Regions from separate parts of the Rahnella sp. R3(2024) genome, predicted to be linked through region 2. Evidence: predicted binding sites of a transcription regulator. Region 2 holds the regulator's gene; each other region holds the start of a gene.
What was found. Region 2 encodes LexA, which represses DNA repair genes until DNA is damaged. Its sites were predicted from a motif close to TNCTGTATGTACATACAGNA; they were not measured.
Positions count from the first base shown of each region.

Region 1: dinB (DNA polymerase IV) is a predicted target of LexA. The motif match lies at 2,469-2,488, and genes of this name have one in related genera.
Region 3: ABSH60_RS17765 (metal-dependent hydrolase) is a predicted target of LexA. The motif match lies at 1,861-1,880, and genes of this name have one in related genera.

Region 1 covers NZ_JBHGBU010000001.1:1,102,193-1,106,452, reverse strand. Annotated here, with positions in the region: gene lpcA (D-sedoheptulose 7-phosphate isomerase) at 150-731, shown strand; gene ABSH60_RS04825 (class II glutamine amidotransferase) at 758-1,525, shown strand; gene dpaA (peptidoglycan meso-diaminopimelic acid protein amidase) at 1,496-2,221, opposite strand; gene dinB (DNA polymerase IV) at 2,503-3,561, shown strand; gene pepD (beta-Ala-His dipeptidase) at 3,692-4,260, opposite strand, start outside.
Region 2 covers NZ_JBHGBU010000001.1:2,490,547-2,494,806, forward strand. Annotated here, with positions in the region: gene plsB (glycerol-3-phosphate 1-O-acyltransferase PlsB) at 1-799, opposite strand, end outside; gene ABSH60_RS11295 (diacylglycerol kinase) at 940-1,308, shown strand; gene lexA (transcriptional repressor LexA) at 1,428-2,036, shown strand; gene dinF (MATE family efflux transporter DinF) at 2,302-3,666, shown strand; gene ABSH60_RS11310 (CsbD family protein) at 3,858-4,067, shown strand; gene zur (zinc uptake transcriptional repressor Zur) at 4,258-4,260, opposite strand, start outside.
Region 3 covers NZ_JBHGBU010000001.1:3,897,194-3,901,453, reverse strand. Annotated here, with positions in the region: gene kduI (5-dehydro-4-deoxy-D-glucuronate isomerase) at 72-908, shown strand; gene kduD (2-dehydro-3-deoxy-D-gluconate 5-dehydrogenase KduD) at 986-1,747, shown strand; gene ABSH60_RS17765 (metal-dependent hydrolase) at 1,899-2,456, shown strand; gene ABSH60_RS17760 (L-cystine transporter) at 2,642-4,033, shown strand.

The DNA.
Region 1 (4,260 bases), 1.4 Mb from region 2:
CGCACGAAGCGTCAAAAATGGAAACTATCGGAATCATTACCGCTTCATTGCTTCTCGCCGATCCGCCGATCCGTTACACTGCACAGCGGAAAGTTTTATTGCTATCGGCTGTGTTTCAACGGCTGCAAATGGACATAAAAGAGGCTGCTATGTACCAGGATATTATCCGTACTGAACTGAACGAAGCTGCTGAAACGCTGAATAAATTCATCAGCGATCCGGCAAATATTGAGTCTATTCAACGTGCAGCAGTGCTGCTGGCGGATTCATTCAAAGCGGGCGGGAAAGTGATTTCCTGCGGCAACGGCGGTTCACACTGCGATGCCATGCATTTTGCGGAAGAACTGACCGGCCGCTACCGTGAGAACCGTCCGGGCTACCCGGCGATTGCGATTTCTGACGTCAGCCACATTTCCTGCGTGGGTAACGATTTCGGGTATGAGTATATTTTCTCTCGTTATCTGGAAGCGGTTGGTCAGAAGGGCGACGTTCTGCTGGGCATCTCCACGTCCGGGAATTCTGCAAACGTCATCAAAGCTATTGAAGCTGCGCGTGCCAAAGGCATGAAAGTCATTACCCTGACCGGTAAAGACGGCGGCAAGATGGACGGATCTGCTGACGTGGAAATCCGCGTTCCACACTTCGGCTTCGCTGACCGTGTGCAGGAAATCCACATTAAAGTTATTCACATTTTGATTCTTCTGATCGAAAAAGAGATGGCGAAGGCATAAGCCCTTTGCAGTAAAGGAGGCTGGTGATGTGTGAATTGCTCGGGATGAGCGCTAACGTTCCTACTGATATTTGTTTTAGTTTCAGTGGACTGGTGCAGCGCGGTGGCGGGACTGGCCCGCATAAAGACGGCTGGGGCATTACCTTCTATGAGGGGAATGGCTGCCGTACTTTTAAAGATCCGCTGCCGAGTTTTAATTCGCCCATCGCCCGCCTGGTTCAGGAATACCCGATCAAATCCTGCGCGGTGATTTCCCATATTCGTCAGGCAAACCGTGGCGAAGTGGCGCTGGAAAATACCCATCCGTTTACCCGGGAACTGTGGGGACGCAACTGGACCTACGCGCACAACGGTCAACTGCGCGGTTACCGCCAGCTCGATACCGGCACACTGCGCCCGATAGGCCAGACTGACAGCGAATACGCTTTTTGCTGGCTGCTGCACAAACTCACTCAACGTTATCCGCGTCGCCCGGCAAGCTGGCCGCCAGTGTTCCGCTACATTGCGTCGCTGGCCAATGAGTTACGCGAAAAAGGGGTGTTTAATATGCTGCTGTCGGACGGGCATTTTGTGATGGCCTATTGTTCGACAAATTTGCACTGGATCACGCGCCGCGCGCCGTTTGGCAAGGCAACGTTGTTGGATCAGGATGTGGAAATTGATTTTCAGCAGCAGACGACACCTGATGATGTCGTCACCGTGATTGCCACGCAACCGCTGACCGCAAACGAAACCTGGAACAAAATTGCCCCAGGCGAGTTCGCGTTATTTCACCTGGGTGAACGCCAGCTGTGAGGAGAGCGGGGTATTAGACAGCGGCTGGAGCACTTCATATTTACCGTCAGTCACCACCACGTTGGGCGCCTGATGGTGTTTCTCAAAGTACGCATAGCCAGGCTGAAGCTGACGCCAGAAGTTGATGTAGCTTGAGTTTTTGTGCGCGGTCATGTTGGCATCGGTCATACGGAACGGGTAAATGCTGATTTGCAAATTACGCTGCCCGAACTGGAACGCTGCCTGAACATAGGTGAAGATCTCATCCATGTAACCGTCAGTCATTGCATAACACCCAATGGATTTACAGTTACCGTGGATCATCAGGTACTTACCTGAGTAACCCTGTGAGATATCATAGGCATTCGGGAAGCCGATGTTGATAGCACGATAAAAGCGGCTGTCTGGTTTCAGGTGGTGGATATCCACGTTATAAAAACCTTCCGGGCTTTTGAAATCGCCTTCACGACGTTTATTCCCCAAACCGCCGGAAAAATCGCAGATGCCATAGCTGCCGATCAGACGAAATTCGCCGTCGAGCTGAGCATACAATTCGAGTTTACGTTCTTGTTTGAAAATCTGGATATAAACTGGCGCGCCTAACAACTGCTTTTTAAGCGCAGCATTGACCGGGACAGGTTCACTGGCCACGGCGTAATTTGCTGTAAATAAAGGCAAACTGAGGAGCATCGCAAGGAACAGCGCGATTCTGATCATTCTAAATCCTGCTTGGTAATAATTCTGATGTTTTGTCTAAAGATGGAACCATCTTTAAGACCGCCACTGATTGATTTCTTATCTACAACCTGTCTGAAACGTTGCCATATTAATACTGATTAATATTTTAGCAATCATCAAATATTGAATAATGAGTTTCGGTTTGTTAATTACTGGCGCTTGCCATTATTGGTGATTAATTAACCCAAATTTACCGCCATTTTCTGTGTTTGAAATTGCATCGGCTCACTGTATACTTATACAGTTATCAGGGGAGGGCTATGCGTAAAATCATTCACGTGGATATGGACTGCTTTTTCGCGGCCGTCGAGATGCGCGATGATCCTTCCCTGCGCGACATTCCTATCGCCATCGGCGGCAGCCGCGATCGCCGCGGTGTGATCAGCACCGCCAATTATCCTGCGCGAAAATTCGGTGTGCACAGCGCAATGCCCACCGGTATGGCGCTGAAACTCTGTCCGCATCTGAAAGTGATCCCCGGCAGAATGGAGGCTTATAAAGAAGCCTCAAACCATATCCGTGAAATCTTTGCGCGTTACACTCCGCTGATTGAACCCCTGTCACTCGACGAAGCTTATCTCGACGTCTCCGACGCCACGCAGTGCAACGGATCCGCCACGCTGATTGCTGCACAAATCCGCCAGGCGATCTCCGATGAAATCAATCTGACCGCCTCGGCGGGTATCGCGCCCATTAAGTTTCTGGCAAAAATAGCCTCTGATCTGAATAAACCCAACGGACAGTTTGTGATTACGCCGGATAAAGTCGATGCGTTTTTGCAGAATTTACCGCTGAGTAAAATTCCTGGCGTCGGCAAAGTCACCGCACAGCGTTTGCAGGAGCACGGCCTGAACACCTGTGGCGACGTGCAGCGGTATGATCTGGCAGCCTTGCTTAAAGGTTTCGGAAAGTTTGGCCGCGTGCTGTGGGAGCGCAGTCAGGGCATTGACGAACGTGAGATTTCCCCCGAGCGGCTGCGTAAATCCGTCGGCGTCGAGCGCACGCTGGCCGAAGATATTCACAGCTGGGAAGAGTGCGTGGCGCTGATCGAACGGCTGTACCCGGAATTACATACGCGCCTGAGCAAAGTCAGCCCGAGTCTGCGCATCGCCCGACAGGGCGTGAAACTTAAATTCCATGATTTCCAGCAGACCACGCAGGAACACGTCTGGCCGGTACTCAATAAAGACGATTTACTGAAAGTCGCACGGGAAGCCTGGGAACAACGGCGAGGCGGACGGGGCGTCAGGCTGGTGGGATTGCATGTGACGTTGCAGGATCCGCAGATAGAGCGTCAGCTTCTGCTTCCCTGGGAATGATCCCCGTCATCCTTCAAGCTGTCTCTGCGTGGGCTGCCTTCGCAAACGCCGGTCACCTGCTTGTGCAGGTGACCGGGGATTTACTCAGTTGCCACCCTGATACAGCCCGGATGATTTCGGGGATCGGGTATTAACCGCGCTCAGGAATCGCTTTCAGCAGGGCGGTCAGCAGTTTCCAGTACAGTTCAACGCTTTCAATTTCAACCTGCTCATCCGGCGAGTGTGGCCCGGTGATGGTAGGCCCGATGGAAACCATGTCCATGTCCGGGTACGGTTTTTTGAACAGACCGCATTCCAGACCGGCGTGGATCACCATGATGTTTGGCGTTTTGCTGAACAGTGTTTCGTAGGTTTCACGCACCAGCGTCATCACCGGCGAGCTTGGCTCGGGTTTCCAGCCAGGGTAGCTGCCTTTCGCCAGACTTTTCGCGCCAGACAGCGCGCTCAGTGAGTTCAGCATGCTGACCACGTACTCTTTACCGCTGTCGATAAGAGAACGGATCAGGCTGTTGATCGCCACTTCATCGTCTTTCATGGTAACAACGCCGACGTTCAGGGAGGTTTCAACCACGCCTTTCACGTCATCGCTCATGCGGATCACACCGTTTGGTGTGGCATTCAGCAGTGCGAGGAATTTGCCCTGAGTTTCAGCAGTCAGTGCTTTCGCGTTGCTTTCAGCCGCTTCAACAACCAGTGCGA
Region 2 (4,260 bases):
CAGAAAGGCGCACGGCTTCATAAGAGAAGTTTGCGGCAATTTCTTCCATCAGTGCGATAGCGTTTTGCTGGGCTTTTTCGTGAGAAATTTTCTTGCTGCGCGCTTCGTCTTCAATCGCTTTTTCGATGGCTTTAGAGGCCAGCAGCTTATTGAACAAATCCTGACGGGCAGGAAGACGAGGACCGACGGCCGCCAGACGCAGACGGGAGAAGTGCATACGCGCTACGCGGGCCAGTTTCTGGGCGATGGTTTTATCCGTCCCGTGCTCGGTCGCCATGTAGCGCAACGAAACGGTATTGGAGAAACGGACAAAGCTGTCGCGGCCCAGCCACAATACGGCGAAGAATTTCTGGATCCCGTTCAGCACGCGCAGATGCGGCGTGTCCTGACCTTCACGGCCTGGTGCCCGGCCGAACATCACCGACACCGGCAACATCTGAATGTCTAATTCCGGGTTATTGCGGTGCAGGTCCAGATAGTCATGGAACAGCTTTACGGATTCCTGCTTCGGCGTGTAATACGAGAACACGCGCGGGCCTTCCGCGATAAACACGTGGCTTGGCAGCAGCGTTCCGTCGATATCCAGCGGGATCAGGGGATCGGGCAAATTCTGGGCGAGACACTGCGCACGCAGGGTCAGCAAATCTGCTTTGGAGTTATAAGGTAATACGTACAGGATCGGGCGCGTCGGGTCTAAGTGCAACTCGGTAACCGGATCTGTAGGTATGACTTTGCTCTTTACCAGCATCGAAAGCGGTAAATTCAATAATGTGTAATAAAGTCTACGCCAACCTGACATAAAAACGTGAAGCCTCTTGTTAGCCATTTCGCCGCAAGGATACCAGAAAGCTCAAATGAGATCTGTGGTGATGAGATACCATTAAACCGCTAAAATGCATCAAACACCCGAAGGACAACCCCTCAAGGATCAGTAACAGAATGGCGAACCAAGTCACTGGATTTACCCGAATTTATAAAGCAGCCGGTTACTCATGGAAAGGGCTGAAAGCGGCGTGGCAGAATGAAGCTGCCTTTCGTCAGGAAGCCAGCGCTGCTATCCCGTTAATTTTTCTCTCTTTCTGGTTCGATGTCAGCAGTATTGAACGCATCTTACTGATCGGCTCAGTGGTGCTGGTTTGCGTGGTCGAACTGCTCAACAGCGCCGTGGAATGTGCGATTGACCGCATCGGACCTGAGTTCCACGTTCTTTCTGGCCGTGCAAAAGATATTGGCTCGGCTGCCGTGCTACTGACCATCATATTGGCGATTTTTGTCTGGGTCAGCATCTTTTGGCCGCGATGGTTCTGATTTGGAATCTGTCTTCCAGTAATCGTGCTTATGCACTGTTTTTATTCAATCTTAGGTTTTCATTGCCCGTTTAGCTGTATATACTCACAGCTAGACTGTATAAACAACCAGGGGGCGGAATGAAAGCTTTAACGACCAGACAACAAGAGGTCTATGACCTGATTCGCGATCATATCTCCACCACGGGTATGCCACCAACCCGCGCGGAGATTGCCGCTCGTCTTGGGTTCCGTTCCCCGAATGCTGCGGAAGAACATCTGAAAGCGCTGGCACGTAAAGGCGTGATCGAGATTGTTTCCGGCGCGTCACGCGGTATTCGTCTGCTGATGGAAGAAGAAGAAGGTTTACCGCTGATCGGCCGCGTTGCCGCCGGTGAACCTCTGCTCGCTCAGCAACATATCGAAGGGCATTATCAGGTTGATCCGGCGATGTTTAAGCCGAGCGCCGATTTCCTGCTGCGTGTCAGCGGTATGTCGATGCGTGATATCGGTATCCTCGACGGCGATTTACTGGCTGTTCATAAAACGCAGGACGTGCGTAATGGTCAGGTTGTCGTAGCCCGTATTGATGATGAAGTCACCGTGAAACGCCTGAAAAAACAGGGCAGCGTGGTGCAGTTATTGCCGGAAAACAGCGAGTTCCAGCCTATCGTAGTAGATTTACGTGAGCAGAATTTCAGTATTGAAGGGTTGGCCGTAGGCGTCATTCGCAACGGCGACTGGATTTAACCTTCGTACTTCGGGCTATCTCTGCGTTGGCTGCCTTCGCGAACCCCGGTCACATACTTGTGTATGCTTCCGACGTTCGCTCAGTTGCCGCCTTGATGAAACTCGAATGACTGGGTCAAACTGTTGATCCAAAGGGTCATGTTTTTGATTTGCGGGTCGTGAGCCGCCTCTGACATACCGCTAAGCTTTAACGTTTCATCTCGTCGCCCCTCTCGGGGCGATGTCATTTACAGGCATATCCCGAACCTCCGGCATGAGATTCTCTATGCAACAACATTCCCTTCTGCAAAAGCTAAAACACACCTTTTTAAGCCCGACCGATAAAGCCCTCTGGATGCTCGCGCTACCGATGATTTTTTCCAATATCACCGTGCCGTTGCTGGGGTTAGTGGATACGGCAGTGATCGGTCATCTCGACAGCCCTGATTATCTTGGCGGCGTTGCAGTCGGTTCGATGGTCACCACCTTCCTGTTTATGATGCTGCTCTTTCTGCGCATGAGTACCACCGGCATGACCGCTCAGGCGCTCGGTGCGCAAGACAACCTGTTGCTGGCCCGCGCGTTCGTACAACCCTTTCTGCTGGCCGTGCTCGCCGGTGTGGTGATCTTGCTTTTCCGCCATCCCCTTATGGAAGGTGCTTTTCACATCGTCGGCGGGAGCCAGTCTGTGCTTGAACAGGCGCGGCTTTTTCTGGAGATCCGCTGGTACAGCGCCCCCGCGTCTCTGGCAAATCTGGTGATTTTGGGTTGGCTGCTTGGTATCCAGTACGTGCGCGGGCCGGTAATGCTGCTGATTGCCGGTAATCTGCTGAACATCGTGTTGGATCTTTGGCTGGTGATAGGGCTTGGCTGGAATGTCCGTGGTGCCGCCACGGCCACGGCCTGCTCAGAATATTTCACGCTGTTTATCGGATTGTTTTTGGTCTGGCGCGTGATGCAGCGCCGGGGCATCAGTCCTGCGCTGTTAACCTCTGCCTGGCGCGGTGATCTGCGGCGGCTGTTAAGTCTTAACCGCGACATTATGCTGCGCTCACTGCTTCTTCAACTGTGCTTTGCCTCACTGACCATTCTGGGTGCGCGTCTGGGCAGCCATATTGTGGCGGTCAATGCCGTGTTGATGAATCTTCTGACCTTCACCGCTTTTGCGCTCGACGGTTTTGCTTACGCCATTGAAGCCCATTCAGGTGAGGCGTTTGGCGCCCGCAATCGCGAAAAATTGCTCAATGTCTGGCGTGCCGCATGCCGTCAGGCCGGGCTGGTCGCTCTGGCATTTGCACTGATATACGCGCTGACCGGTGAACAGATTATCAATGCGCTGACGTCGTTACCGGAGCTGCGCCAGCTGGCCGATCGTTATCTTGGCTGGCAGATTGTTCTGCCGCTGGTGGCGGTGTGGTGTTATCTGCTCGACGGGATGTTTATCGGCGCCACGCGCGGAAGGGATATGCGTAACAGTATGGCGGTTGCTGCGCTGGGGTACGGGCTGACGCTGTTCACCTTGCCGATATTGGGTAACCACGCGCTTTGGCTGGCGCTGACGGTGTTCCTCGGATTACGTGGTATTTCTCTGGGCTGGATATGGCACCGCTACTGGCAGCGCGACAGCTGGTTTTCATCGTCAGTTCACTGAATTAGCGGGCTTTTCAAACGGTGGGTAATCGCGGGTTGCCGTTATATCGTGCTTTGGAATAATCCTAATAATGGTTTTTATCCCTCCGATGGCAGGATAAATCGAAATTCTCTACTAACCTTTAAAGTGTTAAGCCCGAGCTGCAGCGGTAATCCGCAGCTCCACAACCCTAAGGTAACAGGAGATATTTTATGAATAAGGACCAAGCCGACGGTAACTGGAAGCAGTTTAAAGGCAAAGTAAAAGAAAAATGGGGCAAGCTGACCGATGATGACCTGACTGTCGTTGAAGGTAAACGCGATCAGCTGGTAGGGAAGATTCAGGAGCGTTACGGCTATCAGAAAGATCAGGCCGAAAAAGAGCTCAAAGATTGGGAATCAAGCAACAAATATCACTGGTAAAGCGCGACTCCCCCTCGCGTGTCAGTGACGTATCCTGAGATTTAGCTGCTCCTACCCGGAACGCTTCAGGATACGGGTACACGGATGTACCCAACTGCTTCACTGTATAAACTTGTGCAAAACGTCCATTACCCGAACATTTCACCCGCTAATGACCTTCCGCTATAAACTCCGCTTTAAACCCGACCCGTCA
Region 3 (4,260 bases), 1.4 Mb from region 2:
CTGCCACGCAACGGTCAGACTAGCCCGGCAAGTCCTCCTTTATATGCACTACAACGCACAAGAGGCACGACATGCAAGTTCGTCAAAGCATTCACAGCGACCACGCTAAAACGCTCGATACTGCTGAGTTACGCCGCGAATTTCTCATCGAGAAAATTTTCGAAAGAAATACTTACACCATGACCTATAGCCATATCGACCGCATCATCGTCGGTGGCGTAATGCCCGCTGAAAAATCGGTTTCTGTCGGTGATGAAGTCGGTAAGCAACTCGGTGTCAGCTATTTCCTTGAGCGCCGTGAGCTGGGCGTGATCAACATTGGCGGGCCTGGCATTATCGTCGTTGATGGCACAACGTATGAGATTGGTCATGAAGAAGCGCTCTACGTGGGCAAAGGCGCAAAACAGGTTGAATTCAGCAGCATCGATACGACAAAACCCGCTAAGTTCTATTACAACAGCGCCCCTGCGCACACCACTTTCCCAAACAAAAAAATCACGCTGGCAGAAGCATCGCCGCAAACCATCGGTGATGCCACCACCAGCAACCGCCGGACAATCAATAAATTCATTGTTCCGGACGTGTTGGAAACCTGTCAGCTGACCATGGGGCTGACCAAGCTGGAAGAAGGCAGCCTGTGGAATACCATGCCGTGCCATACGCATGAGCGCCGCATGGAAGTGTATTTCTACTTCAACATGGAAGAAGAAACCGCCGTCTTCCATATGATGGGCAAACCACAGGAAACGCGCCATCTGCTGGTGCATAACGAACAAGCCGTAATTTCACCCAGCTGGTCGATCCATTCCGGCGTCGGTACTAAGAATTACACCTTTATCTGGGGCATGGTGGGAGAAAACCAGGTCTTCGACGATATGGATCACGTCAAAGTCAGCGAAATTCGCTAATCCAGCGACTCCGCCATGATATGGCGGAGTCATCCAATCTTTCAGGCGAACGTGCCGAAGCAAAAGAGACTCTGATTATGATCCTCAATGCGTTTGAATTAACAGGTAAAGTCGCCATTGTGACCGGTTGCAACACGGGTCTTGGACAAGGAATGGCGCTGGGACTGGCGCAGGCCGGGTGCGATATCGTGGGCATTAATGTTTCTGAGCCTGGCGAAACGGCTGAAAAAATTATTGCTACCGGACGCCGTTTTCTGGATCTCCGTGCCGATCTGAGCAGTATTCAGGGCATTCCTGAACTGATTGTTCAGGCGGTGAATGAGTTCGGCCATATTGATATTCTGGTTAACAATGCAGGCATTATTCGCCGTGAAGATGCCATTGAGTTCAGTGAAAAAAACTGGGATGACGTGATGAACGTCAACAGTAAGACGTTATTCTTTATGTCTCAGGCAGTGGCTAAACAGTTTATTAAGCAAGGCACCGGCGGGAAAATCATCAACATTGCCTCAATGTTGTCCTATCAGGGTGGGATCCGCGTGCCCTCGTATACAGCGTCTAAAAGTGCGGTGATGGGCATTACGCGACTGATGGCCAATGAATGGGCCAAACATGGCGTTAACGTCAATGCTATTGCGCCGGGCTATATGGCGACTAATAATACTGAGCAGCTCCGTTCAGACGGTGAACGCAGCAAGGAGATCCTCGATCGTATTCCTGCAGGACGCTGGGGTTTACCGGAAGATGTGATGGGGCCGGTGGTGTTTCTGGCCTCTCAAGCGTCTGATTACGTCAATGGATTTACCATTGCCGTGGACGGAGGCTGGCTGGCACGTTAACTGAGAATACGTGACAGTATTAAGGCGTATTTTTATACGCCTTTTTCATTCTAATCATACCGTTGACAATTAGTTACAGGGTTCTGCTTCCAAGATTGTGACAGTTTCACTTATACTGGATAAAATAACAGTTATCCAGTTCGGACGCGTCATGACGGCGGAAGGCCACCTCATTTTTTCTATCGCCTGTGCGGTATTTGCCAAGAAGGCGCAGCTCTCACCCGAGCTGGCGCACGGCGACTGGTGGCATATTATTCCCGGTTCATTACTGACCTGCCTGTTGCCGGACATCGACCATCCCAAATCTCTGATTGGCCAGCGTCTGAAGTGGATTTCTCACCCCATCGCACGCGCCTTCGGGCATCGCGGTTTTACACACAGTTTGCTGGCCGTCATTGGCGGCATTTTCCTGCTACGCACGCATTTCCCCCACGACTGGGTTATTCCGGCTGATGCTTTTCATGCCATGATCATTGGTTATCTCAGTCATATACTTGCAGATATGCTCACGCCAGCGGGGGTTCCCCTGCTTTGGCCATGCCGGTGGCGCTTTCGCCTGCCCATCATTAACAGTCAGAAAGGTAATCAGCTGGAACGAACGCTCTGTCTGATGCTGGTGGGGTTAACGCTGTTCTGGCCAGACTGGACGCCCATTATTGGTGCAATCAATCCTGACATTTTTAATCATCTTTTGAAGCTGTTCATCTGATCAGAATGAAATAGCGACGATGTGGTGAAAATAAATACAAAAACCATCAAAAAGTTATAATGCATTCTTTTTGGATATAAATGATCGGGCACCCAAACTGATATTCTGCACCCCAACGCTATGGGATGGTGCAATCCCTTTGGGAACACCCGTTTAAATATAAAACTATAAGTCTGGAGTTTGGTATGAATCTTCCGCTCGTTCTTAACGTAGTGGTCTTTGTCGCTTTGCTTTTATTGCTGGCGCAAACACGTCATAAACAATGGAGCCTGGCAAAAAAAGTCCTGGCCGGTTTGGGTCTGGGTGTTGTATTCGGTCTGGCACTGCAACTGATTTATGGTTCAGATGACCCGATTCTGAAAACGTCAATTACCTGGTTCAATATTGTCGGCAACGGCTACGTTCAGTTACTGCAAATGATCGTAATGCCGCTGGTCTTTGTGTCGATTCTCAGTGCCGTGGCGAAACTGCATAATGCATCTTCTTTAGGCAAAATCAGTTTCCTGACCATCGGTACCCTGTTGTTTACCACGCTTATCGCCTCCCTGGTGGGCATCTTCGTCACCGGTCTGTTCGGACTCACCGCCGAAGGTCTGGTACAAGGTACGCAAGAAACAGCGCGTCTGACGGCGATTCAATCCAATTATGTGGGTAAAGTGGCTGATCTGAGTGTACCTCAGCTGATCCTTTCCTTTATTCCTAAGAACCCGTTTGCCGACCTGACCGGTGCAAGCCCGACGTCGATCATCAGCGTAGTGATCTTTGCCGCTTTCGTGGGCGTTGCTGCCCTGCAGCTGGTGAAAGACGATGCTGAAAAAGGCCCGCGTGTTCTGGTCTTCATCGATACCCTGCAGGCATGGGTGATGAAACTGGTCCGTCTGGTGATGAAACTGACCCCGTACGGCGTACTGGCTTTAATGACCAAAGTCGTTGCCGGCTCCAACATTCAGGATATCGTTAAGCTCGGCAGCTTCGTTGTGGCCTCGTATTTGGGTCTGGCGATTATGTTCGTCGTCCATGCCATACTGTTGTCTTTCACCGGCGTGAATCCGATGAAATTCTTCCGTAAAGTGTGGCCGGTGCTCACTTTCGCCTTTACCAGCCGTTCAAGTGCAGCAACTATTCCGCTAAGTGTTGAAGCGCAAACTCGCCGTCTGGGTATTCCTGAATCCATCGCCAGCTTCGCCGCATCCTTCGGTGCAACGATTGGTCAGAACGGTTGCGCAGGTTTATATCCAACCATGCTGGCAGTGATGGTGGCGCCAACGGTCGGCATCAACCCGTTTGATCCGGTGTGGATTGCAACATTAGTGGGTATCGTCACCCTGAGCTCTGCCGGTGTAGCCGGTGTGGGTGGCGGCGCAACATTTGCAGCCCTGATCGTGCTCCCGGCAATGGGCCTGCCGGTTACCCTGGTTGCATTGTTGATTTCAGTGGAACCGCTGATTGATATGGGCCGTACTGCACTGAACGTGAGTGGTTCCATGACAGCCGGTACGATCACCAGCCAGATCATGAAACAAACTGATAAAGCAGTAATGGATTCAGAAGAAACGGCTGAGCTGGCACACCGCTAAGTTCTGAATGCTGAACATGTTGAGCCGAAACCGCTGGCTTTGGCGACATGTTCAGTAATCAGAAACACTCAACGCAGTTCATTAACATCGGGCCTGGTGCGTCATTCAGTCACATAAAAAAGCCGTAATCTCTGTGAGACTACGGCCAGTGTGAAACAGTCGACACCATCAGGCGTTCAATCAGAGCTTAACAATTCATTTCACGTATCATCATTTCGATTTGCGAA